2 regions of the Bacillus sp. 01N42_2 genome follow, and region 2 is predicted to be linked to the other one. Evidence: predicted binding sites of a transcription regulator. Region 2 holds the regulator's gene; the other holds the start of a gene.
The links. The regulator NrdR, encoded in region 2, represses ribonucleotide reductase genes. The targets are predictions, from matches to a motif close to AACACNATATATNGTGTT.
Positions count from the first base shown of each region.

Region 1: the regulator NrdR is predicted to act here: its motif matches at 3,978-3,995, upstream of nrdI (class Ib ribonucleoside-diphosphate reductase assembly flavoprotein NrdI).

Region 1 is NZ_JBFTRO010000002.1:142,022-149,168, forward strand. It holds gene AC1DN5_RS04660 (hypothetical protein) at 1-432, opposite strand, end outside; gene nrdF (class 1b ribonucleoside-diphosphate reductase subunit beta) at 481-1,470, opposite strand; gene nrdE (class 1b ribonucleoside-diphosphate reductase subunit alpha) at 1,488-3,590, opposite strand; gene nrdI (class Ib ribonucleoside-diphosphate reductase assembly flavoprotein NrdI) at 3,550-3,942, opposite strand; gene AC1DN5_RS04680 (hypothetical protein) at 4,202-4,417, opposite strand; gene AC1DN5_RS04685 (YmzC family protein) at 4,500-4,775, opposite strand; gene hfq (RNA chaperone Hfq) at 4,871-5,092, opposite strand; gene miaA (tRNA (adenosine(37)-N6)-dimethylallyltransferase MiaA) at 5,132-6,076, opposite strand; gene AC1DN5_RS04700 (YmaF family protein) at 6,175-6,579, opposite strand; gene AC1DN5_RS04705 (hypothetical protein) at 6,681-7,007, shown strand; gene erbA (SMR family multidrug efflux transporter EbrA) at 7,147-7,147, shown strand, end outside.
Region 2 is NZ_JBFTRO010000003.1:394,574-401,720, reverse strand. It holds gene AC1DN5_RS09580 (MFS transporter) at 19-1,218, opposite strand; gene AC1DN5_RS09575 (winged helix-turn-helix transcriptional regulator) at 1,402-1,788, shown strand; gene AC1DN5_RS09570 (glyceraldehyde-3-phosphate dehydrogenase) at 1,996-3,018, shown strand; gene speD (adenosylmethionine decarboxylase) at 3,257-3,637, shown strand; gene nrdR (transcriptional regulator NrdR) at 3,887-4,345, shown strand; gene dnaB (replicative helicase loading/DNA remodeling protein DnaB) at 4,456-5,868, shown strand; gene dnaI (primosomal protein DnaI) at 5,893-6,828, shown strand; gene AC1DN5_RS09545 (TVP38/TMEM64 family protein) at 6,860-7,147, shown strand, end outside.

The sequences.
Region 1 (7,147 bases), on a different contig from region 2:
ATCATCATTAATTAAACCGAGTGTGACAATGTTTTGTTTGTCTTCCTCAAGGATGTGCAGTTCTTCTGCTAACTCCCGGTCGGTATTCTGTTTCAGCACCTCCGCAAATGAGGCCGCTCCCTCCATAGGATTCATGTGTCCGCCGAAACCGAGGGAAAGTTTATTATGAAGGCGCGTTTCTCCGCCGCCCGCGAGCCGCTCATACACAAACACTTCATCATCGCGCCGGATGACGACATACGGAATCGGCTGTTTAAAACGCGGGTCCTCTTCCGCGTCGCCTCTTCTGATTTCTAAAAAATGCTCCTCAATTTGAGCCATAATCTTCACGATACGCTCATCTTCGCTGTTGACTCCCTGGAATGTCAGCGTTTCATTTTGGAAGACGTCACTCCGCCGCGCAGCTAAGATGATTTCATCCATTTTATCCATGTCGGTTCCTCCTGTCATACCTCTCCATTCAAGCCAAAAGAGCAGATATTATATCTGCTCTTCATCTTGGCCGAAATAAAAATCCTCGTCTTTAATCGGTTCTACCGTCGCTTTTTTGTAGCCGTTCCCTTTCATGGAGAAGAAATCATGTGATTTCGTTTTGGTGTTTAATCCGTTTAATACGATCGGATTAATATCCTCTTCTTCAAAGTAAGCATCGAACCCTAAGTTCATCAAAGCTTTATTGGCGTTATAGCGGATGAATTTCTTTACGTCATGAGACAGCCCGACTTGATCGTACAGATCCTCGGTATACTCAAGCTCATTGTGATAAAGCTCTTCTAAAAGCTCAATCGCAAATTCACGAAGTTCCGCCTTTTTCGCTTCTGTTTGTTTATTGTATATTTCTTGGGCAAGCAGTCCGACATAGACGCCGTGGATCGCTTCATCACGAAGAATCAGGTTGATGATTTCACCGCTTTGCATCAGTTTTCCCTGTCCGTAGAAATATAACGGATAATAGAAACCGCTGTAGAAAAGGAAGCTTTCTAAGTAAACGGAAGCAACCATCGCTTTAAACAGCGAAATCTCATCGTCTTTTTTGATGGCGCGGTACAGTCCGACGACGGTTTGGGCTTTTTTCTGCAGGTACTTATTTTGCTTTACCCATTCAAACACTTCGTTGATCGTTTCAGTCGGAGCAAGTGTCATAAAAATATTTGAATATGATTTTGCGTGCACCGCGTTTTCCATCATCGCCATGAAATTAAGAACCGCTTTTCGCTGATGGCCTTCTACGTGCTCGGCCACAATCGGCATGCCTGTGTTCCCCTGCTCTGTATCAAGCAGTGTCAGGCCGGCGAGCACTTTCATATACGTATCCTGCTCATTTTTACCCAAGTACTTCCAAGTGAGGAGATCGCCGTTTAATGCGATCTCTTCGGGAAGCCAGAACTGCTTTACGTTTTGGTTGTAAAACATTTGGGTAAAATCATCTTCATGCTTTGACCAGTTTGCTGCGTCATAAATTTTTGTCACTGTAAACTCTCCTTTAATCAAACGACACAAGAAAGACAGCTGTCCTGCCCGGTATCTTTCGTTCTTGCATAGTAAATGGTTTTGATGCCTCTATGGTGGGCATACAGATCAATACGGTTCAGATCACGAGTTGTCATCGTATCTTTCAAAAACAGGGTAAAGCTGATTCCCTGATCGATATGCTGCTGGATTGTCGCGATCATATCCACCACTTTGAACATGTCCATATCATAAGCTTCTTTGTAGAAGAACCAGTTATTAGACGCTAACCCCGGCATCGGATAATATGTTTTGGAGTTTCCGTATGTTCTTTCTTCAATCCGTTCCATAATCGGCATAACGGATGCCGTGCTGGATTGGACGTAGGAAATGGAGCCTGTCGGCGCGATGCACAGTCTGTAGCTGTGGTACATGCCGTTTTCAGCGACAAACGCCTTCAGCTCTTTCCAGTCTTCGATTGTCGGGATGTGCATGCCTTCAAAGAGCGCAGCGATTTTTTCGTATGCCGGCGAGAATTCTTTTTCGATATATTTATTGAAATATTCTCCCGTTGCATAAGTGGAGCCTTCATAATGCTCAAACGTTTCGCCTTTTTCTTTTGCAAGCTCAGCTGAACGCTGGATGGAATAAAAGTTCACCATCATAAAGAACGTATTCGCGAAGTCTCTTGCTTCCGGGCTTTCGTAAGCGATGCCGTTTTGGGCAAGGTAGCCGTGCAGGTTCATCGCGCCTAGACCGATCGACTTCATCGCTTTGTTTGCGCGTCTGACTGCCGGCGCGTTGCGGATATCCGTCGTCTCGGAGACATGAGTCAGGGAATCCGTCGCGAGTTTCACCGTGCGCTCAATCGATTTATGTTTCATGACATTTAAAATATTTAAAGAACCAAGGTTGCAGGAAATGTCCAGGCCGATTTCGTCTTCCTCGTCATAATCTGTGTAAGCTGAAACCTGTGACGCCTGAAGCACCTCTGAGCAAAGGTTCGAGAATTTCACTTTTGATACGTGGTTATTCGCGTGCTCTTTGTTTACGTTATCCTGGAACATAATGTACGGATAGCCTGACTCAGAACGGAGAACGGCAAGCTTTTCAAGCAATTTGCGCGCATTTACTTTTTCTTTTTTGACGCGCGGGTTGTCGACAAGCTCCTCATACATCGCCGTCATGTCCATTTCGTCCATATGCTGGCCGTATTCTTTATAAATCGTATGCGGATAAAAGACGTAAGCGGCTTTATCCTCACGCGCAAGCTCGACAAACTTGTCCGGAATCACGACGCCGATGGAAAGGGTTTTAACGCGGACATCTTCATCAGCCGAGATTTTTTTCGTATCAAGAAAATCATTAATATCCCGGTGGAAGATGTTCAGGTATGCCGCGCCTGAGCCTTGTCTCTGCCCCATTTGGTCAGCGTAGCGGAACGCATTATCAAGAAGCTTCATCACCCCTACGACGCCTTTTGTGGCGTTTTCCACATCTTTGATCGCTTCACCTTTCGCACGGAGCTTAGACAGGTTAAGAGAAACCCCGCCGCCCAGTTTAGAAAGCTGCATGGAGATGTCGATCGCTCTTGAGATGTCGTTTAAGGAATCATTGACTTCCAAGAGGAAACAGCTGACAAGCTCTCCGCGGCGTTTGCGGCCCGCATTTAAGAATGTCGGTGTGCTCGGCTGATATTCCTGATTGATCATCAGATTCACATATTCTTTCGCTTTCTCAGTGTCGCCGTTTGCGAAGAACAGCGCAACAATTGAGATCCGGTCCTCGTAACGCTCGAGGATTCTTTTTTTGTCATTCGTTTTCAAAGCATAGTCATTATAGAATTTAAACGCACTCATGAAGGAAGGAAAACGAAACTTCTTTGCGTAAGCTGTCTTAAACACTTCTTTAATGTCTTCAAAAGAATACAGGCTTAAGAATTCTTCTTCGTAGTATTGGTTTTCAATTAAATAATCCAGCTTCTCTTTCAAATCGTGAAAGTAAACTGTGTTTTGGTTGATATAGTCAACAAAATAGCTATGTACAGCCTCTTTATCTTTATCAAACTGGAATTTTCCATCTTGTTGGATCATAATTTCGTTATTTAACTGAATCCATTTTGGCACTTGGTTTTGTGACAACTTTTTCTACCTCCTGAGTAAACAATTCAACGTCTTTCGCTGTGCCGCTGAGTTCAAATTTGTGCAAGATCGGCACCTGATATTGTCTTGAAATGGTATCGGCGCTTTTTGCAAAGTTATCGCCCCATACTTTGTTGCCGCTCGCAGCGACTCCTAATAAGAGATGGGCGTATTTTTCGAGAAATGATTGTGTTGATGCCGGTACCTGGCCGAAGTTTGTCGTGTAGGTGACCAAAACAAACGGAGTGTCCACGTGGTCCATTTCATCCACCTTGCGGATCAGCTGAAAGTCTGTTTTATTCACAAAACGCTGAACATTCCCTGTCTTTGAATCAAATATGATTTGAACCATCCTTATCACGACCTATCAAAAATAATGAATCTCTTAACACTATATATAGTATACTAACCTCTCAGAAAAACACAACATATTGAGATCGATTTATAAAAAGTTCATATTTTTGAAAGAGCGGACCTTGGTTCTGCCCCGATTAACGCCCAAAAAAGAGAGCAGAACGAGAATCATCTCTCATCCTACTCAAGGTGTCATGTGTAAGCCGATGTCTATCATAACATGAAAAAAAACTGCTTAGTAGTCTAGACTTTTATTCTTATTTTTTGTAAGAATCACATTTTTTTTCGCTTTCAACGGTCTCTTCTATTTCCGCATCAGCACCGATTTCTTTCAGCACGGCTTTCAGAGCGCTTGTGATGGAAGCCTCTCTGAGCAGTTCTTTGCCGTCAACAATGATGCTGGTTCCATATTCATAGCAGGAATCATCTTCACAGGTTTCTTCCCAATGGTTGATTATCACCTTGTGTTTCAATCGTCTCACCCTCTGCATGATCAATGTCAGTACCTAGTGTAGCTTGTGCGGCCCGCTTTGTAAATTCGAAAGCTTGTGAAATTTATTCAAGCTCATCTAACGTCGTTTCTTTTTTCAGTTTGACTTTATTCGTTTTTTCGTCGTAACGATATATTTTTAAATAACCGTCTTCGACGACGCCGAAATGGTTATGCTCCAGCTGCACCGTGCCTTCTGTCTGCGGTTCGGCATCCGCCGAGCCGCCGTCATCATCCGTCACCACCGTTTCATGATTGCTGCATGCTCCAAACAGCAAAAAAACAGCGATCCAGACGAGCGTTATCCTGATTCTTCTCAGTTCATTCTCACTTTCGAACATCGCTTTCCAAGCCCCCTTTTATGTTGCCGATATAAAGCCGGCAATATACAGATGCGCATAGAAAAAGACCATTGTTCATGGTCTTTGGCAAAAGTTTATTCAAGCTCAAGCTGAACGTTTTTTTGCGGGGCGAACGTGGAGATGGCATGTTTATAAATAAGCTGCTGCTTCCCCTCCGTTTCGAGTAAGACGGTAAAGTTGTCAAAGCCTTTTACCTGGCCGCGAAGCTGAAAGCCGTTGAGTAAAAATACCGTGACGAACGTATTGTCTTTTCGGATTTGATTCAAAAACTGATCCTGAATATTAATCGGTTTCATGTTTCGTCCTCCTTGGTTCTCAATACAATACTGTTTCGATTAAATTTCCAGTTTTCCTGCTATACACTCGAAAATTTCCTTTTTTTTCTGTTCAAGATCAACAGGCGGCGTCATATCGGTCCATGAAACAGACATTTTATTGCGAAACCAGGTCAGCTGACGTTTCGCATAACGTCTTGAATTTTGTTTTAATTGCTCCACGGCCTGAGAAAGCGGCACTTTTCCATCAAGATATTCATACAGCTCTTTATAGCCGATCGCCTGAATCGATTGGCTGTCCCGGATATTCATATCATACAGCCGCTTGACTTCCTCAAGAAGGCCGGCTTCCATCATCAGGTCAACACGCTCGTTAATCCGGCCGTACAGCACTTCTCTGTCCATTGTAAGACCGATGAGCACCGCATTGTAAAGCAGCTCCCGTTTTTGAGTTTTAAGATGTTCTGACATTGTTTTGCCCGATATGTGCAGAATTTCGAGAGCGCGGATGACTCTTCGCGTATTGTTTTGATGAATGGCTGCCGCTGCTTCCGGATCGGCCGCCGCAAGTTTGGCATGAAGAGCCTCAGCCCCTTCTTCGGCAGCCAGTTTCTCCATGCGCTCCCTGAATAAAGGATCACCGGAGTGTTCCGTAAACGTATAATCATACAGCACAGACTGGATGTACAGACCCGTCCCTCCGACAATCATCGGGAGCTTTCCTCTGGCGGCAATCTCGCTGATTTTTTCTCTCACCATTTTTTGATAATCAGCCGTTGAAAACGTGTCGGACGGCTCCAAAATATCAATCAGATGATGCGGCACGCCTTCTGTCTCTTCTTCGGTGACTTTGGCCGTTCCGATGTCCATCCCTTTATATACCTGCATGGAATCCCCGCTGATGATTTCCGCATTCAGCATTTTTGCGAGTCCGATGCTCAGTTTTGTTTTTCCGACTGCCGTCGGCCCGACAAGTATGACGACAGGCTGTTTTGTATTTTTCAATATGTATCACTCTCTTTTATAAATCTCCCCCTAATTATAGCATTCATTGCTCCATGCACCTATCCATTTTGCCCTTTTTCCTGAGCGCTAAACGTCAATTACCACCCGATCGGCTCGTTGCCGACAACCTCTTTCGTTTTTCCCTTGAGCGTGTGGCGGTGCGTTTTCCGGCCTTCCTCCCGCGGATCGTAAACGACGCCGCCGTACTGGATCTGAATCGGCTCATTGTAGGCGGCAAAGGTGGTCTCTGAAAGCTCATGGTAATGCGTTCCGTCAACCCTCGGAATGGCAGGGCCGGAAATACCGTAATATCTGTGGAAATGGCCGTTTTCAAATGAGGTGATACCCGTATAGAAATGTGTATGCTGATCCGTATTGCTGCCGTTCTCAGGCTGTGAGAAGCCTTCGATCAAATGGTAATGCCCCTGCACAATATCCGTTACAGCCCGGTAAGCGTGTGTGTGCGGAGGTTTTTTTGACCAATCGGACTGATACAGGCCCACAAAAGCTCACTCCTTTATTTTTTTGATAAACGCCCAATCAAAAATTGGTGGGCTGAATACTCTGTTATCATCTAAAATTTATTCTTGGAGGTACCTTAATTATGAATGAAGAATACACATACGAAGCAGATAGTGATATGAGACAGTTTGGACGGCCTGGATTTGGGTTTGGACGGCCTGGATTTGGGTTCGGCCGGCCTGGATTCGGGTTCGGACGTCCCGGATTCGGCTTCGGATTCGGACGGCCGGGTTTTGGTTTTGGCCGGCCTTGGTTTGGCGGGTTCGGACGTCCGTTTGGTTTTTACGGCGGACCGTTTGTCGGAGGGCTTGTCGGGGGACTTGTCGGAAGCGCTTTGTTCAATCCGTATTTGTACGGAGGTTACGGCTACCCTTACTATCCGTACGGAGGTTATCCGTATTACTACTAAGACAATCAAAAAGGGCTCCTTTCAGGGGCCTTTTTATATAGGCCGAATGTCTTGACTTGCCGGGTAAAGTTCGGATATTATTTTATTTTACTGCCTTAAACAAAAGGCATGAAAGATGATGATGAGAGGGGGATTGGATA
Region 2 (7,147 bases):
AATGCGCTGAAGAAAAACTCACCTCCTTTCAAGGACAGTGCGATCCCGCTTTTCAAGCTTTCTGCTCCATCCGGTTAACACGACCGCGCTGAGCACCATTAACGCCCCGATCCAAGCGGTATGAATAATCCCGATTGAATCTGTTATAATCCCGCCGGCAAAAGAACCGATTGCGATTCCGGCATTAAATGCCGCGATGTTTAAGGCTGATGCTGTATCAACGGCGCTTGGCGCAAAACGTTCACTCAGCATCACGACATATACTTGAAGCCCCGGCACATTCATAAACGCCAACAGCCCCATAAAAATAATGGTGATCAGTCCGGCTGTTTTAAACGGCGCGGTAAAAGTCAAGATAAACAGCACAGCCGCCTGGACAATGAACATGTAAAACAATGCTCTCAGCGGATTCCGATTTGATAACCGGCCGCCGATCATGTTTCCGATAGCAATCGCAATTCCGTAAACAAGCAGGATGGCCGCGACGGTTTCTTTCTGAAAACCTGTTACTTCCTGAAGAAGCGGAGATAAATACGTAAACACGACAAACGTTCCGCCGTAGCCTAACGCTGTAATAATAAATAAAAGCAGCAGCCGGCCGTTTTTGACGAGTTTTATCTGTTCGGAAAATGCGGTTTTCGTTCCTTTGCGCAAATTTGACGGAACGAGAAGCGCATTTGTGAGAAATGCAATGATTCCTACCGCGACGATGACGGCAAATGCGATTCTCCATCCGAATTGCTGGCCGAGATAAGTCCCGAACGGAACACCGGTCACTGTAGCTACCGTCAGCCCTGTGAACATGATGGAAATCGCGCTTGCTCTTTTATGCTCAGGCACGATATTGGCGGCGATTGTTGCCCCGATTGACATGAAAATGCCGTGGGAAAAAGCAGAAATGACCCGCGCTGCCAGTAAGACGCCGATTGAGGAAGCGCTCGCTGCAAGTGTATTTCCGGCGATAAAAATCAGCATTACCCAGAGCAGCAGCGTTTTCCGCGACATGCCTGATGTAAGAGAAGTTAAAACCGGCGCGCCGAATGTCACGCCCAGAGCATACATGGAAACGGTAAGTCCCGCCGTTGTCACAGGTATATGCAGATCATGAGATATAAGCGGCAGCAGTCCGACGCTGATAAATTCGGTTGTGCCGATCGCAAAAGCACTGACGGCTAATGCCAGCAGTGCTGGTAAATAGCTTTGGCGATGTGAAGACATCTGTTTTCCTCCTTGAACGATAATGTATGGTTGAAATGATGCCGGGTAAACGATATAAGTATAAGAGTACATTCCTTTTCAGCCGGCAAATGTCATTATGATCGATAGATGAGTCATTGAAAAGAACGTACTTTTAAGTGCCATAGGCACTTTTTAGTTCCTATAGATGAGGAGGAATTACCGTTGCTGAAGAAAAAATACAATATATCTGTAGAGGCGACGCTAGAAGTGATCGGCGGAAAATGGAAGTGTGTGATCCTCTGCCACCTGATGCGCGGAAAAAAGCGGACAAGCGAATTGAAGCGGCTTATGCCGGACATTACACAAAAGATGCTGACACAGCAATTGCGGGAATTGGAAGCTGACGGCGTCATCAACCGGATCGTGTACAATCAGGTGCCGCCGAAAGTGGAATACGAATTGAGTGAATACGGCCACAGCCTGGAAAGAATTTTAAACGCGCTGTGCGACTGGGGCGCGATGCATATTTCTAAACGGTACGGCGAGGTGTCATCCGTATTAGAGGACAGCATTTTAAATGACAAATTTAAAGATCCGGAACAAATATAAGAAAAAAGCAGGCAGCCAGAGATGCTGATCCTGCTTTTTTTATGGAAAAAAGATCATTTTATATGCAAAAAAACCGATTGAACAACATATTGATCGGTATAAGGGCGGATTTTTATCAAGTTGTACTGGCGGATTTCTTTTAATGTGTTATACTATATATAATTAAAATTAAATTAGAGTGGCATATTAAAAAGGGGTGACCTGAGCATGAAGGTAAAAGTAGCAATCAACGGGTTTGGAAGAATCGGAAGAATGGTGTTCAGAAAAGCAATGGAAGATGATCAAATTCAAATAACAGCCATTAATGCAAGCTATCCCCCGGAAACGCTTGCTCATTTGATAAAGTATGACACAATTCACGGCAAATACGGTCAAGAAGTCGAAGCTGCCGAAGACAGTCTGATCGTCAACGGAAAACATATTATGCTGTTCAATCGGCGGGATCCGAGAGAGCTTCCGTGGAAAGAGTGCGGAATAGACATCGTTATAGAGGCAACGGGAAAATTTAATTCAAAAGAAAAAGCGATGAGCCATATTGAAGCAGGGGCGAAAAAGGTTATTTTAACGGCTCCGGGTAAAAATGAAGACGTTACCATTGTCATGGGAGTGAATGAAGAAAAGTTCAATCCGGATGAACATGTAATTATTTCAAATGCATCCTGCACGACAAACTGTCTTGCACCGGTCGTCAAAGTGCTTGATCAGGAATTCGGGATTGAGAGCGGCCTGATGACGACCGTTCACGCTTACACGAATGACCAAAAAAATATCGACAATCCGCATAAAGATCTGCGGAGGGCGAGAGCGTGCGGAGAATCCATCATTCCGACTTCTACAGGCGCGGCTAAAGCGCTGTCGCTCGTGCTGCCTCATCTGAAAGGAAAACTTCACGGCCTGGCTCTGCGGGTTCCCGTTCCTAACGTGTCCTTAGTGGACCTTGTCTGTGACCTGAAAACAGATGTGTCGGCCGAGCAAGTGAACGCCGCATTCCAACGAGCCGCAAAGACGTCAATGTACGGAATACTTGATTATTCGGATGAACCACTCGTTTCTTCGGATTATAATACGAATTCACACTCGGCGATCATTGACGGGCTGACGACAATGGTGATGGAAGACCGGAAAGTAAAGGTGCTCGCCTGGTATGACAATGAATGGGGATATTCCTGCCGGGTCGTTGATCTTATCCGCCACGTCGCCGCGCGAATGAAACACCCGTCAGCTGTGTAGAATAAAGATCATGGACATTTGTTAGAAAAAACCCTTAACGGCATATTTGCAAAAAAACACTCCTTGCAAAATAAACTTAAACACAGTATACTATCTTTCGTGAACTTCTTGCTCGTGACTGCTTCGGAATTACTTAAAGGGTTAGGACCTCTCCGGACTAACTTTCCCCCGTGGTAAATGGCCGGGTCAGTTCTCGGAAATTCACTTTTTTAATTCTTGTTAAGGGGGGTCCATGATTATGGAAACAATGGGGCGTCACGTCATCTCCGAGCTGTGGGGATGCGATTTTGATAAGCTCAATGACATGGATTTTATTGAAAAAACGTTTGTAAATGCTGCTTTGAAATCAGGAGCTGAAGTGCGCGAGGTCGCATTTCACAAATTTGCACCGCAAGGCGTAAGCGGAGTCGTTATTATCTCTGAGTCACATTTAACGATTCACAGTTTTCCTGAACACGGATATGCAAGCATTGATGTTTATACTTGTGGAGACCTGGATCCTAATGTGGCTGCTGATTACATTGCGGACGCATTACATGCAGATACAAGAGAAAACATTGAAATACCGAGAGGAATGGGGCCTGTACAGATTAAACAGGCACAAGCGAAAGTTCTGTAATTTTCAAAACGCAAACACAAGGGAGCTAAGCTGAAAAAGCCATTACGCGCTTTGAAGCTGATGCTCCTTTTCTTATGTAAAAAAACAGCATTGCTTTTTCTTTAAGCAATTTTTTTGTAAAATAGAAGAAGATAAGGCCGGTCTATCGGCTCTCCCAACACAATAGGCTCATCCTAGATACGTTGGCGGGCATTTACCGGAAGCTTGCGAACCGCATTACAGCAATGAAACAGATGGGAGCTGATCCAATTGAAATGTCCTTCATGCCAGCATAACGGTTCCCGCGTACTTGATTCACGGCCTGCGGACGAAGGGAAATCAATCCGCAGAAGGCGGGAGTGCGAAGCCTGCCATTACCGCTTCACTACATTTGAGAAGTTTGAAGAGATGCCTCTGATCGTCGTGAAAAAAGAAGGCGTCCGGGAAGAATTCAGCCGTGAAAAAATGCTGCGCGGATTAATTAAAGCCTGTGAAAAAAGGCCCGTTCCTTTAAAAACACTTGAAGACATGTGCTTTGACATTGAAAAAGAGCTGCGAAATCAAGGCGTATCTGAAGTCAAAAGCGAACTTGTCGGAGAAATGGTGATGGACCGGCTGGCGAAAATAGATGAGGTGTCTTATGTCCGCTTTGCCTCGGTCTACCGGCAGTTTAAAGATATAAACGTGTTTATTGATGAATTGAAAGATTTAATAAAGAAAGAGCGCTAAAGAGCTAAGAGATGATGTCTGGCTCTTTTCTCATGAGCAAAATTGGCATTTGATAGATGACGGAAACGGTGTAAAATGAGAGTAGAAACATATCGGAAGGTTTGAGAATCATGGCTGACTATTGGAATGACGTATTGCCTGTAGATCCTTATACGGTCAAAAGCCGTTCGCTTCTTCAGGATGTCGACAGACAGGTTTTGACACATCTGTACCAGCCGCTGATCGGTTCATTTGCATTCTCTCTGTATATGACTTTATGGGGGGAGCTTGAGCAGAACCGTTTGTGGGGAGCTGAATCCACGCACAGACAGCTGATGGGCATGATGCAGGCAAATCTAAAAAAGATTCATCATGAACAGGGAAAGCTTGAAGGAATCGGGCTGCTGAAAGTGTATATCCGGGAGTCCGAGCAAAAGGAACGGATGTTTATTTATGAGCTGCTGCCCCCGCTCAGACCGAATGATTTTTTTGAAGACGGCATGCTGAATGTCTTTCTTTATAACAGAGTCGGTAAAACGAAATACCAACAGCTGAGACAATTTTACACGCATCCTTCCGTCGGTGCGGACGCAAGGGAAATTACGCGTCCGTTTAATCACGCCTTTGCCTCTTTTCAGCCGAGCGAATGGAAAATGACGCCGGATATGGAAGAAGCGATGAAGCTCCCCGAGGACTATGAGACGGCGTCTGTCGGACAAGCGCCTTCCTATACGGTGACGGAGGAAGTGTTTGATTTTGAGCTTTTCATGGCGGGACTGTCAGAAACGATGATACCGCGCAAATCAATCACGCAGGACGTGCGGGAGAGCATTAAAAAGCTTTCATATTTATACGGAATAGATCCTATCTCCATGCAGCACGTCGTCATGACCGCAATTAATGAACAGGATACGATAACGGCCGAAGCGCTGAGGAAAGCGGCCAGCGACTGGTACCAAATTGAAAGAAGCGGGAAGCTTCCGGAACTGATTGATAAAACACAGCCTGTCCGTCTGCGGGAAAACAAGACGGAAAAGGACGATTCATTGAATGCCGAACTCATTGCACAGCTTGAGACCATATCACCGAGAAAGCTTCTTCAGGACATTGCGGACGGGACCGAGCCGTCCAAAGCAGACTTGCAGATTATCGCTGATATTATGTTCGAACAGAAGCTTGAGCCCGGTGTCACCAATGTGCTGATTTATTATGTCATGCTGAAAACGGATATGAAGCTGTCCAAAAACTATATTCAAAAAATCGCCGCTCACTGGGCCAGAAAGAAAGTAAAAACGGTCCGGGAAGCAATGAAGCTCGCAATAGAAGAGCACAGGCAGTATCTTGATTGGGCGGACGGCAAAACAAACGGCGCGGCGCGCGGCAAAAAAACCGTCCGGGAAGAAAAGCGCCCTGATTGGATGAAAGAAGAAGAAACCGGGAAGAAGCCTGAACAGCAGCCGGCTCTTTCCGCGGAGGATCTCGAAGAACAGAAGAAAAAAATGATGGAAGAAATGAAAAAACTGAAAAAATACTCTGCCTACTGAGACAGAGAAGCGGGGTGATACTGAATGGAACCGATCAGCCGATCCTTAGAAGGCGTGACGAAGAGACCTGACTTTCAAAAACGCCTGGAACGAATGCAGCAGCAAGTCATGGCCGACAAAGACGTCCAGGCTTTTTTGAAGGAACAGAAAGATGCAATTAATCAAAGCATGATTGACAGAGGGTTAAATAAACTGTACGAATACGTTCAGCAAAGCAAGCAGTGCGCCTTCTGTTCAAAAGACAACGAGACGAACAGCCTGCTTGAAGGCTATCATCCGAAGCTTGTGATCAACGGACGTTCTATTGATATTGAATATTACGAATGTCCGGAAAAGAGAAAGCTCGACCGCCAGAAAAGACAAAAGTCCCTGATGAAGAGCATGTATATCCAGCGGGATCTTCTCGGCGCGACGTTTCAGCAGATCGACATTACAGATCCGAGCAGACTCGGCATCTTCCAGCATGTGACGGATTTTCTGAAAAGCTATAATGAAACGGGCAAAGGCAAGGGGCTGTACCTGTACGGAAAATTCGGAATCGGAAAGACATTTATTCTAGCCGCCATTGCTAATGAACTGGCGGAAAAAGAGTATTCATCAATGATCGTATATGTTCCCGAATTTGTCAGAGAGCTGAAAAACTCGCTCCAGGATCAGTCGCTGGAGGAGAAACTGAATATGGTCAAAACGACGCCCGTCCTGATGCTTGATGACATCGGAGCGGAGTCAATGACAAGCTGGGTCAGGGATGAGGTCATCGGCACCGTGCTTCAGCACAGAATGAGCCAGCAGCTTCCCACGTTTTTCTCGTCCAATTTTTCACCTGACGAGCTGAAGCATCATTTTACGTATTCACAGAGGGGAGAAAAGGAAGAGGTAAAAGCGGCAAGATTGATGGAGCGGATTTTATATTTGGCTTCGCCTGTCCGTCTTGACGGGGAAAACCGCCGCCGTCCATAATGCCGGCGTCCAAAGGGAAGGATTTGAGGGAATGAGGAATAAGAAGGCTGTCACATGGGCTGCGGCTGCGGCGGGAGCCGGCCTTTTGCTGTGGGCAAACCGCAAATATCTGAATCTGTCGCCTAAGGAGATCCGTCTTTGGGTGTTATCGTTCGGTGTCTTTGCGCCGCTTGTGTTTATCGGAATTTCCATCGTCAGGCCTTTTGTGCTGTTTCCCGTATCAATCGTTTCCGTCGCCGGAGGATTGGCGTTCGGACCGTTTTTCGGCACCGTGTATACGCTGGCGGGCTCAATGGGCGCTGCGGCCGCGTCTTTTTTT